Regions from separate parts of the Exiguobacterium sp. s130 genome, predicted to be linked through region 1. Evidence: riboswitches for the same ligand, from Rfam matches in the RefSeq annotation. Region 1 holds a riboswitch; each other region holds the start of a gene.
The links. A riboswitch is a leader RNA that binds a small molecule or an ion and turns the genes downstream of it on or off. The one in region 1 is predicted to bind S-adenosylmethionine.
Positions count from the first base shown of each region.

Region 1 (4,037 bases):
ATGATCTTCAAGTCATCTGTGTCGTTCCGGAAAAATTCAGTCAGGAAAAACAGACGTTGATGCGGGCACTCGGCGCAACCGTCGTCAACACGCCGACTGAACTCGATATGCAAGGGGCTATCGACCGGGCAAAAGAACTCGGTCAGGAAATTCCGAACAGTTACGTTCCGTTACAATTCGAAAACGAAGAGAACCCAGTCACGTATCAGCGGACACTCGGTCCTGAGCTGATTGCGGACTTGCCGCACATCGACTGGTTCGTTGCCGGTTGTGGTTCAGGTGGTACGTTCGCCGGAACAGCGGACTTCTTAAAACAACGTCTCGGTACAAAAGCAGCGATCGTCGAACCGGAAGGCTCCGTCTTAAATGGTGGTCCAGCCGGTCCGCATAAGACAGAAGGCATTGGAACAGCGAAATGGCCAAGTCTCGTTCCGCGTGAACTCGTCGACGAGATTCATACGATTTCTGACCGCGATGCATTTGACGCGGTTCATACACTCGCTGCTCGCGAAGGATTACTCGTTGGTAGTTCAGCAGGTGCAGCGCTCGTTGCTGCGCTTGATATCGCGAAGCGTCACCCCGGCAGTACGATCGTCACCGTCTTCGCAGACAGTGCCGAACGCTACTTAAGCCAACAAATCTTTGAAAAGGTGGACGAAACTCATGCGTAAGAAGACAGCATTGATTCATGGAGGAACAGGTGTCGACCGGGCAACAGGAGCCGTCACACCTCCGATCTATCAAACAAGCACATACAAGCAGGATAAAATCGGTCAACTTAAGGACGGATACGAATACTCACGGACAGCGAACCCGACACGGACGAGCATCGAACGATTGATTGCGGATCTCGAGGGCGGCGCACGTGGTTTTGCCTTCGGTTCTGGGATGGCAGCGATCCATGCCGTCTTCCACTTGCTTGAGTCTGGCGACCACATCGTTATGACGGATGACGTCTACGGTGGTACGTTCCGCTTGATGCAACGCGTCTTACCAAAGTTCAACATTCAAGTGACATTCGTCGATACGACGGACCTTGCGGCAACGGAAGCAGCGATCCAAGACAACACGAAGATCGTCTACGTCGAAACACCGACGAACCCGTTATTGAAAGTAACGGACATCGCAGCGATCGCAACGATCGCCAAACGTCACGATCTTAAACTCGTCGTCGACAACACGTTCGCGACTCCATATCATCAACAACCACTCGCGCTCGGTGCAGACATCGTCTTGCACAGTGCGACGAAATACATCGGCGGACACTCGGACGTCGTCGCTGGACTTGTCGTCGTTAAAGATGATGTGCTCGGCGAAGAGTTGCATTTCATCCAAAACTCGACAGGCGGCGTGCTTGGACCGCAAGACAGCTTCTTGCTCGTCCGTGGTCTTCGTACGCTCGGTATCCGGATGGATGCAATCGAAGAGACAGCACATGATCTCGTTGCGTTCCTACAAGCGCAAGATATCGTCTCGAACATCTTCTACCCAGGACTTGCATCGCACCCTGGTCACGACATCCAAGCGAAACAAGCGACTGGATTTGGTGGGATGATCAGCTTTGATGTTGGTTCAGCAGCGAACGCAGAAAAACTCGTCGAGGCGACACATTTCTTCACACTCGCTGAGAGTCTTGGTGCCGTCGAGAGCCTGATTTCCGTTCCGGCACGGATGACGCACGCGTCGATCCCAGCAGAACGTCGGGCAGAACTCGGCATCACGGACGGTCTCGTCCGGATTTCAGTTGGACTTGAGGATGCGGAAGATTTGAAAGAAGACTTAACACGTGCTTTCACGTTCCTCGAAAAAGTTTCTGAAAAAACTGTTTGACAACAAAAATAACCCCTGCTAATATTCAGAATATATTCTACAAACTTAATACCGAAACTCTTATCGAGAGTGGTGGAGGGACTGGCCCGATGAAACCCGGCAACCGCGGATCTAATCCGAAGTGGTGCTAATTCCAGCAGACAAAAGTCTGGGAGATGAGAGCAAATGGTTTTGTGTACTGAAAAGTGCGCGCGTTTGCTCTAAAACGCGCGCACTTTTTTTATTTTAGGAGGGACAGTTGTGATTCGTTTACAAGACGTAGGAAAGATTTATCGCTCAAAGCGCGGAGCGGTCGAAGCTGTCGCGAATGTCGATCTGACAATCGAACGCGGTGAAATTTTTGGAATAATCGGTTATTCCGGAGCAGGGAAATCGACCTTGATCCGATTGTTGAATATGCTCGAAGCACCAACGAGTGGTTCGATCCAAATCGATGGTGTTGAGATGACATCACTAAAACCAAAGGAATTACGAGGCGTCCGTAAGAATGTCTCGATGGTCTTCCAACATTTCAACTTATTGTGGTCACGAACAGTTGAAGAGAACATCATGTTCCCACTCGAGCTCGGTGGCTTCCCGAAAGCACACCGCAAGGAACGGGTAGCGGAACTGATCCAACTCGTTGGTTTGGACGGACGCGAAAAAGCCTATCCGTCACAATTATCGGGTGGTCAAAAACAACGTGTCGGTATCGCTCGGGCACTGGCATCGAACCCGGACGTTCTCTTATGTGACGAGGCAACAAGTGCACTCGATCCGAAGACGACGGACTCAATCCTTGAGTTACTCGTCGACATCAACCAGAAACTAAAACTGACGATCGTCTTGATCACACACGAGATGCACGTCATTCAAAAAATCTGTCACCGGGTCGCTGTCATGGAAGCCGGTAAAATCGTCGAGCAAGGACCGGTTGCAGAAGTCTTCCGTCATCCGAAGCAAGCGATGACGAAGGAGTTTGTCAAACAATTGACGTCGCCGTCGGAAAACGAGTTGACGTTCGCGAAACTACGCGAACGGTACCCAACCGGAAAAATCGTTCAGTTGACGTTCGTCGGATCAACAGCGGAAAGCCCGATCCTCGCGGAAGTCATGAAGGATTCACCGGTCCTGTTTAATATCATCGGCGGAAACGTCGGTCAATCGCAGGAAGGGGCACTCGGTACACTGTTCATTCAGTTGATCGGGGAAACAGCAGCAACACAAGCGGTCATCACGAAGCTTCAAGCCAGTGATGTTGAAGTGGAGGTGGATCACCGATGATTTCATTCTTTGACAACCTAGACTGGGACATGGTGTGGGAAGCGACAGGCAGTACCGTTTATATGACGGCAATCGCTGGGGTTTCGACATTCGTCCTCGGTTTGATCATTGGTTTACTATTGTATGCGACAAACGAAGAATTATTGTTCAAGAATCGGGCGTTTTATTCAGTGTTGAGCTTGGTCGTCAACGTCTTCCGTTCGATTCCGTTCATCATCTTACTGATCTTATTGATTCCATTTACGACAGCGATCGTCGGTTCGTTCCTCGGACCAACGGCAGCATTACCGGCACTGATTTTCGGTGCTGCACCATTTTACGGTCGGATGGTTGAACTCGCGTTACGTGAAGTCGATAAAGGTGTCATCGAGGCAGCGGAATCGATGGGGGCGACGAAGTTCCAAATCATCTATAAAGTCTTAATCCCGGAAGCGTTGCCTGCCATCGTTTCTGGTATCACGGTCACACTCGTCTCACTTGTCGGTTATACGGCAATGGCCGGAGTAGTCGGCGGAGGTGGACTTGGGGACATGGCCTTCATCGAAGGATTCCAGCGTTCTCAAAACGATGTCATCGTCATTGCGACACTCTTAATCTTAGCGATCGTCTTCGTCATCCAAATCATTGGTGATTTGCTGATCCGTGCGATTGATAAACGTTAATTCAAATTTTATTCATATTGGAGGAATCATTCATGAAAGTTTGGAAAAAATTCGTAGGTACTGCCGCTGTATCCGTCTTAGCAATCAGCCTTGCTGCATGTGGTGAAAAATCATCAGGATCAGGTAGCGACGATAAAACACTCGTCATCGGTGCTTCAAACGTACCGCACGCTGAGATTCTTGAGCACGTCAAAAAAGAATACGAAGCAAAAGGTTACAAGCTTGAAATCAAGAAGTTCCAAGATTACGTACTTCCGAACAAAGCGCTCGCTTCAAAAGAAA
Region 1 is NZ_JACSNI010000001.1:437,942-441,978, forward strand. It holds gene HZS85_RS02200 (PLP-dependent cysteine synthase family protein) at 1-671, shown strand, start outside; gene HZS85_RS02205 (bifunctional cystathionine gamma-lyase/homocysteine desulfhydrase) at 664-1,830, shown strand; SAM riboswitch class I at 1,888-1,992, shown strand; gene HZS85_RS02210 (methionine ABC transporter ATP-binding protein) at 2,071-3,093, shown strand; gene HZS85_RS02215 (methionine ABC transporter permease) at 3,090-3,755, shown strand; gene HZS85_RS02220 (MetQ/NlpA family ABC transporter substrate-binding protein) at 3,788-4,037, shown strand, end outside.

Region 2 (4,037 bases), on a different contig from region 1:
GTTCGAGAAGTCGTTCAATTTTCAATGGATTTTCGGTCTGTGCAAAACTAGCAAGTGAGTGGGTACCGTTCGGAAAAGAAAACAAACGGACATCAGCTCCGACATCGGCTCCTTTTTCAACGAAGTGAAGAGCTTGGGAAAACGGAACGATTGGATCTTTTTTGCCATGCAGGAGCATGATCGGTGGGGCGTCTGACGAGAGATGCGTCACAGGTGAAACGTGCGTCATCAGCTTGCGCCATTCTTCCCGTCCACCTTTATAAAACTTAATGTGGGCAATCCAAGTCTGAATGAAAGTAAACAATAAAAAATTCGTCGGTGGATATAAGGCAATGACACCACTAATCAATGGCATGTGTCGTTCATCTCGCTCACCAACGAAAGCAGATGGGGCAAGTGCCGTCGTCAGCATGAGTGCAGCTCCGGCTGAGTCTCCCCATACCATCATCCGTCCTCTTAAAATGCGAAGATCTTCTGCTTCTTTGTTCAAAAAGCATAAGGCATCCCGTACATCTTCGAGATTATCCGGAAAATAACTGCCTTCTTCAAACAGACGATAATCGATACTACAAACAGCAACCCCAAGTTCAAGCAGACGATCAACGATCGGGCTAAAACAGAACAGATCCTCGCGCTCTCCACGAACGAATGCGCCACCGTGCGCGTAGATCGCGACCGGAAACGGTCCTTCCCCCGGCGGATAATAGAGATCGAGTTGTAAGGTACGGTCTCCCACTTGTTTGTAAGTGAGTGTCCGCGATGCGAGTTGTTTTTCTGTGATTGGCAAGGCAGGTTCAGTCCATCGAAGTAATGCACCGTAATTGTTCCAGATACTTGCTCCCGCAGCTGCCGTCGTTAGTAGTGCAGCTCCCCCCATTAGCCATGCAGTTTCACGTTTCACTTGATCACCTCCAAAAGACGTACCAATTCCTTCACTTTATTATCCTTTTACCCCGTTTTAAAAGAAGTCGAACGTCTCGGTATTCGTACTTGACGCTTCTCAAACGTTCCGCTATAGTGAAAAAGTCCAAATCGGAATAATTACGTTTTAATAACGGAGGTAACATATAATGAAAAAAATCATTCCTGCTTTAACGGTCGCATTCGCGAGCGCAAGTATCCTCGCAGCTTGTGGATCAAACACCGATTCATCGACTTCAGATGATAAAAAGACGGAAATCTATACATCGACGTTCGCAACAGCTGCCATTGCCCGTGAAATCGGTGGTAATCAAGTCAACGTCAAGATGATCGTCCCACCTGGAGCAGATCCGCACTCCTATGAACCGACGTCAAAGCAACTCACTGAGATTGCCAAAGGTGACCTTTTCCTTTTGACGGGTACGACACTTGAACCCTATTCAAAAAAAATCCAAGAGAGTCTAAAAGGCACGGACGTCCGGTTCATCGAGACGAGTAAGGATGTCACTTTGCTGGAATCGGATGCTACGCTTCACGCACATGAAGAAGAGGGACATACAGAAGATGAGCAGGCGCACGAAGAGGAAGGACACGATCATGGAAAATACGATCCACACGTCTGGCTTGATCCTGTCAACGCCAAAGCAATGGCACGTTCTATCACAGTCGCCTTATCAAAAGAAGTACCAAAAGACAAAGCAACATTCGAAAAAAACTTGAAAGCGTTCGATCAGCAGGCTGACGCACTCGATAAAGAGTTCAAGCAAGCCGTCGCTGACGGATCAAAAAAAGAACTTCTCGTCACACATGCAGCTTACGGTTACCTCGCCGAACGATATGGTTTCACGCAGCTTCCAATCGCCGGAATTTCCCCTTCCGATGAACCCTCACAAAAGCAACTGGCTGCTTTAGTGAAAGAAGCGCGGATGCATGATTTGAAATACGTCGCGTTCGAAGAAACGGTTTCACCAAAGGTTGCGCGTGTCATCCAAAAAGAAATCGGAGCTAAATCCGTGACGATCCATAACCTCGAGTCGGTGACGAAATCGCAGCAAAACAGCTCGTATTTTAAGTTGATGGAAGAAAACGTCCAGACGTTAGAACAGGCACTTCAGTAAAGTACAGTTGACACGCGTTACTCAATGCGGTACGGTAAGAAACGTGTTTTACAACAATTGAATGACTTCTTTTTATCGCGAGAAACGGAGGGACTGGCCCAATGATGTTTCGGCAGCGGACGATTTGATTCGTACTGTGCCAAATCCAGCAAGCGAAAGCTTGAGAGATAAGAAGAGCGTCTTTATTTCATAAAGACCTCCTTCTTTCTTGCGAAGGGGTCTTTTTTTGTATCTTTGAGAAACGAGGTGTCAACAATGAATGAAATGATCACGCCTAACAAATGGGCACTGCTTCCCCTCGTCGTATTTCTGGTCCTCTTCATCGGAGCCGGCATCTTCTATGACGACTTTTACAAATTCCCGATTCTTATCGCTGCTTTGATCGCGCTGATCTTTGCTGCAATCACGACGAAAGGATCGATTAATCAAACGGTTGAACGAATCGCAACCGGTGCCGGAAATCCCGATATCATGATTATGGTCTTCATCTTCTTATTAGCCGGTACGTTCTCTGGAACGGCAGAAGCAATCGGCGCCATTGATGCGACCGTCAATGCTGCCTTAACGTTCCTACCTCCGTCACTCCTGATGAGCGGTCTGTTCGTCATCGCTGCCTTCATCTCGATGGCAATGGGAACTTCGACTGGAACGATTGCTGCACTCGCACCGATCGCCTTCGGTATTCATGAAGCAACAGGCATCAACGTCGCAATCGCAGCAGCGTCAGTCGTTGGGGGTTCGATGTTCGGCGATAACTTGTCGTTCATCTCAGATACGACGATCGCTGCCGTTCGAACGCAAAAAACGAACATGCGTGATAAGTTCCGAACGAACTTCATGATCGTTCTCCCGGCTGCCATCTTGACGGTCATCTTACTCGCATTCGTTTCTGGTTCTGGCGATGCGGTAACGGCTAAAGCATTCGAGTTCTACAAATTGATTCCATATCTCGCCGTCATCGTCCTTGCACTATTTGGTGTTAACGTCATCCTCGTTCTCATTGGTGGTACATTGCTCACTGGCATCATCGGTATGATTGACGGTAGCTTCGGTTTAAGTGGGTTCGTCCTTTCGATGTCAAAAGGAATGATGGGCATGGCAGAGATTTCAATCTTGACGCTCCTCATGGGTGGTCTCGTCAGTTTGATTACGTTCAACGGTGGAATCGCCTACTTGAAGGAGACGTTGACGCGCAAGATTTCACAGCGTCGCGGTGCCGAATTCAGTATGGCGGCACTCGTCAGTGCAACGAACCTCGCAACGGCGAACAATACGATCTCGATTCTTGTCGCTGGACCACTCGCGGCTGAAATCGCCGATACGTATGAAATCGATCGCAAGAAATCAGCGAGTATTCTTGATATCTTCTCTTGTGGGATTCAAGGTATCATTCCGTATGGGGCACAACTCTTGATCGCAGCAGAGTTGACGAAGACAGCTTCACCAGAACTGATTCCGTATCTGTTCTATCCGTTCCTGCTCTTCGTCTGTGGATCGATTGCCATCATCTTTGGTTTCCCACGTCCGAAAAAATCAGTTGCTCAACAGGAAAAAATCTCTTCTTAACCAACGACAGGTCCGATCATGGTGATCGGACCTGTTTCATTATTTTTTCTGCTTCGCTTGTCGTTCTAAAATCAAATACGCGATTGCTGGAAGTGGAAACTGAAGGAGTCCCGCGCCTCCCCATACCCACGGGTTACGTCCTGATTTTCGTGCACTGAAAAACAGGCTAACTGCTTGCGTGACCAACAAGGCACTAATACTAAACCAAGCTCCCTTTGATAGCTTTTTATTCTTTTGAGCCATCCTTTCTCCCCCTCTTTCTGACATACGGTCAGATGTGATGAATTCTCTTTTATTTTAACCCATTCTATTCCTCCATGAGCATGGAAACGGACGGTTTCGTTCGTTCGTGCTAAACTAAACGAGCAAATCTAAACTACGTTTTATGAGGAGGAGTAACACATGCAATACGCAAAACTTTCAAACGGTATT
Region 2 is NZ_JACSNI010000007.1:13,576-17,612, forward strand. It holds gene HZS85_RS14395 (alpha/beta hydrolase) at 1-901, opposite strand, end outside; gene HZS85_RS14400 (metal ABC transporter solute-binding protein, Zn/Mn family) at 1,071-2,039, shown strand; SAM riboswitch class I at 2,109-2,213, shown strand; gene HZS85_RS14405 (Na+/H+ antiporter NhaC family protein) at 2,295-3,605, shown strand; gene HZS85_RS14410 (hypothetical protein) at 3,645-3,848, opposite strand; gene HZS85_RS14415 (aldo/keto reductase) at 4,008-4,037, shown strand, end outside.
Region 2: linked by a shared signal. The riboswitch ahead of HZS85_RS14405 (Na+/H+ antiporter NhaC family protein) and the one ahead of HZS85_RS02210 (methionine ABC transporter ATP-binding protein) in region 1 are both predicted to bind S-adenosylmethionine.

Region 3 (4,037 bases), 190 kb from region 1:
ACGACCTCCGGATCCTCGCCGCCAGCGACGCGCTCCGCGTATCGATTGCGAAAGGCGACGTCTTGATAGAGCGACGGTTCCGAGAAGCGAATCCCCGTCATCCCAATCTCCTCTCCTTGATACACGTATGGAATGCCAGGTAATGTATGCAACATCAAACCGAGTAGTTTCGCACTCTCGACTCGGTATCGTTCACTGCCGAAGCGGGTCACTTGTCGCGTATGATCGTGGTTGTTGAGAAACTGTGAATTGACGCCTAATGGGTATAAGACGTCATACCATCGTTTCTGAATTTCCTTGAATCGTAAAAGATCCATCGCCTCCATGTCGTCCGCGATTTCGAAGTGAAACAGCGTTCGAAGTTCTTCACGTTCTTCACTGACATATAACAGACCGTCTTCTGGACCGACGAACGGAATCTCACCGACCGTGAATAAATCTTTCCCGGCAAGGACGTTCGCATGCATTTCCTGAAGGAAGTCGTGCACACCTGGTTGATTCCCGAGATACGATAGATTAAACGGATTGACGACATCCTCAAGCGAACGTTTTTTGATCAAGTTGATGACGTCCATCCGGAAACCGTCAATCCCTTGAGCGATCCACCAGTTCATCATGTCGTAGATCGCTTGCCGGACAGCCGGTTGTTCCCAGTTTAAGTCCGGTTGTTCTTTCGCAAAAGAATGGAAATAATATTGTTCGCGCTCTTCACTCCACGTCCACGGGCTCGGCGCAAAGTAAGACCGCCAATTGTTCGGGGGCGTCTCTTTCGTTCCATCTTTCCAGATGTACCAATCATCCTTGTCGTGGATTCGGTCCCGCGACTGACGGAACCAGTCATGCTGGTCACTCGTATGATTGACGACCAAATCAAGAATTATCTTTAAGCCGCGTGCGTGAGCCGCTGTGATCAACTCTTGTAGATCGCCCATCGTCCCCGCCTTGTCCATGATCGTGTAATAATCGGCAATATCATAGCCATTATCGATGTCTGGAGAACGGTAACATGGATTTAACCAGACGATATCGACACCAAGCGATGCGATGTAATCTAGCTTGTCGATGACACCTCGCAAATCACCGATGCCGTCCCCATTCGAATCCTTAAAACTGCGCCAATAGACTTGATAGACGACTGCTTCTTTCCAGCTAGCTCGCTTCATCTCCTCACTCCTCTCCCTACTCTCTATTCCCGCTCCACATATCTGTACCTGTTTATTGGACGATTTTTTTGAATTTCAAAAAAGTTCTTTTCTTTTGACTGAATATTCGTTATCCTTGACGACAATACTACGAAGGAGGCACATATCCATGAAACATTTCGCTCCATCCATCGCCATCGATCGGCTTCCTGCTCCCGTTTTCGCTGAACTTGCGAACCGGATCGGTGCTGTGAAAGCTGCCGGACATGATGTCATTACCCTTGGTCAAGGAACACCCGATCAAACGACGCCCGTACATATTCTCGACGCCTTGAAACAGGCGATCGATGAGCCAACAAACCTTCAATATCCACCATTTCGTGGACATGATTTTCTAAAGCAAGCCGTCGCGAGCTTTTATGCGAACGAATTCGGCGTCACGATTGATCCGGCAACCGAGGTCGCAATTCTTCTCGGTAGTAAAGCCGGAATCGTCGCCTTACCACAAACGATCGTCAATCCTGGAGAAGGTGTCATCGTCCCGGATCCGGGGTACCCGGATTACCTGTCTGGAGCAGCACTTGCTGGTGCTTACCCGATTACACTTCCATTGCTTGAGAAAAATAACTTCCTGCCGGATTACAATTTACTTGATACGACAGATGTCGAGCGCGCCCGGATGTTGTTCCTCAATTACCCGAGTAATCCGACAGGTGCGACAGCGACAGCAGAAGCCTTCGAACAGACCGTTGCCTTCGCGGATGCCCATGATATTTGTGTCGTCCATGATTTAGCCTACGGCGGCATCAGCTTTGATGGTCCCACACGAAGCTTCTTGCAGACGGAAGGGGCGAAGGAGGTCGGAATCGAGTTGTTCTCACTCTCGAAACGCTTCAACATGTCTGGCTTCCGAATCGCTTTCGCGATCGGAAATCCGTCCGTCATCTCAAGCATCGAGACGTATCAGGAACATCTCTACGTCAGTGCCTTCACACCGATCCAACATGCAGCGACCGTTGCCCTGACGAGTGACCAAACATGTGTCCGTGAGTTAAGTAGCTTATACGAAACACGACGTAATGCCTTGTTCGCTAAACTCGATGCAATCGGTTGGAGCGGACCACGACCGGGCGGTTCCTTCTTCGTCTGGCTTCCGGTGCCTGAAGGATACACGTCCCAAAGCTTCACGGATCATCTGCTTGACGAAGCACACGTCGCCGTTACCCCTGGATCATTCTTCGGCGAATACGGCGAAGGCTACGTACGGATCAGCTTAATTGCTGACGTCGAACGGCTAGAGGAGGCCGTCGACCGAATTGGAACGCTCAACCTGTTCCGGACACCTGTTGCAGAATAATTCTGAAAAAACATTTGACAGATGGGAATCATTTCCGTTAAAGTAAATCCCAACAGCATAACTACTTATCGAGAGCGACCGAGGGATTAGGCCCAACGACGTCCGGCAACCACCTATCAGGAACGGTGCCACATCCTACAGAATGGATTCATTCTGAGAGATAAGTTACGAAATCTTACACTTTCGTCGCTTTTTCTGGTTGCTCTGCTACTAGGAAAAAGCGACTTTTTTGTATGAGGAGATGAGCAGATGATTGAATTCAAACAGATTACGAAACGGTTCGTCCGAGACCGGACCCCGATTTTTGCATTACGAGATGTCGATTTGACGATTCAAAAAGGAGAAATTTTTGGGATCATCGGTGAATCCGGTGCCGGTAAGAGTACGTTGCTTCGTCTGATCAACGGTCTCGAGCATCCGACACAAGGAACGGTAAAGGTCGACGGTGTCTCGCTCGGCGGGATGTCAAAAGCAGATTTGCGTCAACTTCGCTTGCGGACAGGAATGATCTTTCAGCATTTCCAATTGATCCAGTCGCGTAATGTCGCAGATAACATTGCTTTTGCACTGAAGGCTGCCGGCGTCAAACGAGCAGATTTTCCGGAACGGATCCGTGAACTCGTCTCGCTCGTCGGACTCGAAGGATTCGAGACGAACTTCCCGAGTCAGTTGAGCGGCGGACAGAAACAGCGCGTCGGGATTGCCCGGGCACTCGCGAATGATCCAACCGTCTTGTTATGTGACGAAGCGACCTCTGCCCTTGATCCGGTCACGACGCTGCAGATTTTAGATTTGTTGAAAGATTTGAATGAACGACTCGGATTGACGATCGTCCTCATCACGCATGAGATCGATGTCGTCAAACAGATTTGCCATCGTGTCGCGGTCATGTCTCAAGGGGAAGTCGTCGAAGTTGCCTCTACATACGATTTGTTCAGTCAAGCCAAACATCCGGTGACACAACATTACGTCGACACGGCACTCCAGATCGAGCTACCGGAACGCATCTTGCAAGCGACACCGGGAAAGATCATCCGCCTACAGTTCACGGGCGAGAAGACCGGTGAAAGTACGTTGTCGGAAGCCATCCGTCGATACGATATCTCGGTCAGCATCCTGCACGGAAAAGTCGATTACATCCAAGACGTCGCTTTTGGTGTCCTAATCGTCAGCTTGACGGGATCCTCCGATCAAATCGCACCTGCCCTCGACTGGCTCGCGACGGAACTTCATACACTCGAGGTGATTCAGGATGTGGCTTGATCGTATTCAAACAATGTTACCTGAGCTCTTGAAGGCGCTCGGTGAGACGGCGTGGATGGTCGGAATTTCACTTGCCTTCGCATTGGTCGTCGGGATTCCGCTCGGGATTCTCTTGTTCGTCACCGACCGCGGATTATTTTTTCAAAACCTTGCCGTCCGCCGTGTTCTTGACTTCGTCGTCAACATCGTCCGGTCCTTGCCGTTCATCATCTTGCTTGTTGCCCTCATTCCATTAACGAAATTTTTGCTTGATAATACGATTGGTCCAACAGCAG
Region 3 is NZ_JACSNI010000001.1:247,237-251,273, reverse strand. It holds gene HZS85_RS01245 (alpha-glucosidase) at 1-1,163, opposite strand, end outside; gene HZS85_RS01240 (aminotransferase class I/II-fold pyridoxal phosphate-dependent enzyme) at 1,312-2,499, shown strand; SAM riboswitch class I at 2,562-2,666, shown strand; gene HZS85_RS01235 (methionine ABC transporter ATP-binding protein) at 2,749-3,762, shown strand; gene HZS85_RS01230 (methionine ABC transporter permease) at 3,752-4,037, shown strand, end outside.
Region 3: linked by a shared signal. The riboswitch ahead of HZS85_RS01235 (methionine ABC transporter ATP-binding protein) and the one ahead of HZS85_RS02210 (methionine ABC transporter ATP-binding protein) in region 1 are both predicted to bind S-adenosylmethionine.

Region 4 (4,037 bases), on a different contig from region 1:
TTGAATCAACGTGATGCCATCGACTGGTTCGTCGAATGTCGGACCGTCGAGATAAGCTTCAAGTGCTTCAATCGAATGGAATAACTGGACGCCGAGACCTTTCCCGGCACGGTTGTGTTTCGTGATGAATGACGAAACACCGATCTCTTTTGCTGCTTGTACGATTTGATCGCGTCCGACGGCAGCCGTCGTCTTCGGTACACGAATCCCAGCCTTCCGCAACGCCGTGTATTGATTGACTTTGCTGACTTCAAGACGAAGCGCACGCGTTCCGTTAAAGACGGTCCGGTCATGCTCTTCTAACCAAGCGAGGACCCCTTCCGTCAACTCCGGCGCGTAACGATGCCCCCGCGTATGCGAAGACGCACTCATACGACTGTAAAAGACACCTTCTGGCGGCAGTTCATCTAACGGTACGATTCCTTCATTTAAGTGCCACTGCTCGTACGGCAACTTGAGTTCTTCGAGACGTTTGATGAGATGATCCGTCCATTCTTGGTTTTCGTGGAGAATATGAATTTTTGTCATGATTGTTGACCTACCTTTCGTTTCGCTTCGACCAGTGGCATTACGTCACGGGCAAAGCGTTCCATTTCTTCAAGTTGTGGTGAGAATTGTAACAAGAGCAACGTGACACCAACGGCTTCGAACGCTAGAATCCGTTCGGCAATCTGTTCTGGTGTTCCGATCAAGTTCGGTCGCAGACCACGGTTCGAGACGGAATAATCATTTCGTTCGACCTGTTGTTCGAGTTGCGATTTACTGATGAAATCTTGATAACCGGCATAACCGGCGCTGTCTTCCTTAACGTCCGTGATGCGTTGCCACTCAAGAAGCGCTTCTTCTTCCGTATCCCGACAAATGATGTAGGCAGCAAGACCGAAGCTCTCAAGCGGTGCGTGTCCCGTCGCTTCCCGGCGTATTTTCATATCATTGATTTTATGAGCTACTTCTTCAACAGTGCCTCCATGCATGACGTAGGCATCACAATGTTCGACGATCGTCCGTTTTCCGGCTTCACTCTCTCCACCAGCGTAGAGCTTAATCCCCGGACGCTGGACGGGTTTCGGATGGAGTTCTGCCTGTTCGATCGTGTAGTGATGACCGAAGAAGCTGTACGGTGACGCATCTGCCCATAGTCCTTTCATGACCGTGACGAACTCTTCCGTCCGGGCATAGCGCTCAGCATGTGCAGTAAAAATACCGTTGTATTGTTTTGCTTCTTCTGCCCACCAGGCTGAGACGACATTGAGCGTAAATCGCCCTCCACTCAACTGATCGATGTTTGCCGCCATCTTCGCCGTCGTCGCTGGATTATGGAACCCGGGACGAACCGCTGTCATGATCTCAAGGCGTTCTGTTGTTGCAGCAATCGCCGCTGCCGTTGTCCATGCCTCAAGACTCGGTTCCTTGATGCCTTTGATATCGTTCAAGTTCAATTCCGCAATCAACGTCGTCGAGAAGCCGATGCGTTCAGCTGTTTGTGCGACTTGTTTCGCATAATCGAATGTTGCTGGCATCTGTTCATCCTCGACGTTACGTAACCATCCCCCAAAAATCGGTAACCAAAAACCATACTCCACTCCATCGTCCCCCTTATCATAAAAAAACGCTCTTTTCGAAGTTCGAAAAGAGCGACGGTATCTTGTCCTGTCCGCTCTTATCTTCAGAAGGTATTCCTTCCTGGAAGTAGCACCTTCCGCCATAGCGGGGTTGCTGAAGTGTCTTCGGGCCAGTCCCTCGACTTCTCTAGATAAGATGTGTTGCATTCATCGTACAGAATTCATTGAACTAAAGCAACCATTAAACCGTCTTTTCCTATCGGATTTATTTCAAAGAAAAATCCCGACGTAGTGTCGGGATTCCGGATTAATATGGTGCGACGAAATCTGATGTTGGCTCTGGTGCTTGTTCACCACGAACACGATCATAGAATTTGGCAAGCGTGACGCTGAAGTATGGTCCAACCCATAAGACAGCAAGACCAAGTGTAACGATTACAAGTAATGCCCAACCAATGAATGATAGGAAGAGTAAGAATGCTTCCATCTTGTGACCATCCATGAGTTGGCGTGAACGCGTGATGGCCTCTAGGATACCGATCGATGGTTCATCTCGAAGGATGTAGAACGTCAACAAGTAAGAGAATGACTTGATGATACCAGGGATGATTAAGAGTAACGTCCAGAGCGCGATAAAGATGAACTGAACAATGGCCAGCCCCACCACTTTCAGGAACATACCATATGGCTCAAACAAATCCGTCACTTTCGTTTCTTCGCCACGAGCAATCGACATGGCAATCCATGTCCAACCGACTCCTACTGGAATCAATAAAATCGACACCAATGATACAACGAGATCTATACTACTAGACGGCTCATCGATATCCGATCCAAATAAATTAGGAACACCCTGAATAATACTAAACAGCAGAAAAGCTAGGACTGCAAATCCCCAACGACCGCTGAGCGACTCCTTCGCTGCTTTCTTTAATTGAGATGACATGAGTAAGGTCCTCCTTGAAAAATAAGTTCTCACCTTACTCTACGGCTTAAAATTTCTAATGTTTCACTCTTTTTTCAATAATTTCCCGTCTCGTTGCTGGTTGAGCCAAGCACGCTCAAGTTGTCGTCCACATGTTAGAACGAACGTTGAACATCGAAGCGCTTCATCGCAAACGAAATGTCATATTTTTCGTCTATGTACGCTGATATATCTCCACAGCCGGATCCTGACGCTTGTATTTCGCGACGATGACGATCAAAACCGTGATGATCACAAGCAGGAACCAAGAAGACAATTTTCCAAGATCAACGACTGCCCAGCCTCCTTCCTGATGCGGATAGACCCAGCCTTTAAAGAACGTCACGATGTTCTCCGCGATCCAAATGAAAAAGGCAATCAGTAAAAAGGATAGGACGAGCGGCATCCGGTAGATCGTCTGCTCGATCGTAAAATGAACCCATGACTTATAGAAGACAAGGACGACGAGGACCATCAATAGCCAGCGTGCATCGAAGATCCAATGGTGGGTGAAGAAGTTGAGATAGACGAGACTGCCTACGCTGATCGCAAGCCAAGGCGGTGGAAATGCTGTGAAGCGTAAATGAAATCTTCGGAACGCTTGACAGACATAACTTGCGACACTTGCATACATGAATCCTGCATACAAGGGAACACCAGCCACTTTCGTTAGAGCCTGTTCCGGATAACTCCAAGACCCAACGTTCACTTTGAACAGTTCAAGTGCTAGACCAATCACGTGAAAGAGTAAGATCAGTTTGAACTCTTCCAGCGTTTCATAACGCGTGACAAGTAAGACGATTTGGACGAGAAGACACCATAGCAACAGGAGATCGTATCGCGCGATCGGTTCAGCAGGAAGATAACGTGAAAGAGCAAGCGCTGCGAAAATCATGACGGGAAAGACGCAACAGACGGCTTCTATGTATGTAAAACGAATCAGGTGCCGGATCGCTTTCATCCTGTCATCTCCTTTTTTCTTCAGTATACGTTTCTCTTTCGACCTTCCCCTCCTTCTTAAGATGGAAAAAACGGAAAATTTCGTCTTTCTTCTTCTACTTTCCTCATGATACAGTTAACGAATCAATTATTTTTAAGAAATGAGGTGTTAGACATGACGCGTCATCGTGCTTCCTGGTTATTACGCGCTACGTTAAAGTGGGGACTCTTCCTACTCGGTTTATTTTTACTCGCTCTCGGCTCATCGATGATGATCACGGCTGAACTCGGTGTCTCGACGTGGGATGTATTACATCTTGGTCTCCAAAAGAAGACGCCGCTATCCGTCGGAACGATCATCTTGCTTGTCGGTCTATTACTCGTTTTCGTGAAGTACGCGTTAGACCGCGTCACACCGCAAATCGGAACGCTCGTCAACGCGATTTTCGTCGGTGTCTTCATGAATCTTGTTCTTGGTTCTCATCTCTTACCTTCTTTTGAGTCGATCTGGTTGAATACGCTCTGGCTGATTTTCGGTATCTTCATCATTGGGATGGGCGCTGGTCTGTATG
Region 4 is NZ_JACSNI010000006.1:90,757-94,793, reverse strand. It holds gene HZS85_RS14110 (ATP-grasp domain-containing protein) at 1-528, opposite strand, end outside; gene HZS85_RS14105 (LLM class flavin-dependent oxidoreductase) at 525-1,583, opposite strand; SAM riboswitch class I at 1,658-1,760, opposite strand; gene HZS85_RS14100 (DUF975 family protein) at 1,870-2,508, opposite strand; gene HZS85_RS14095 (DUF817 domain-containing protein) at 2,702-3,487, opposite strand; gene HZS85_RS14090 (YczE/YyaS/YitT family protein) at 3,641-4,037, shown strand, end outside.
Region 4: linked by a shared signal. The riboswitch ahead of HZS85_RS14105 (LLM class flavin-dependent oxidoreductase) and the one ahead of HZS85_RS02210 (methionine ABC transporter ATP-binding protein) in region 1 are both predicted to bind S-adenosylmethionine.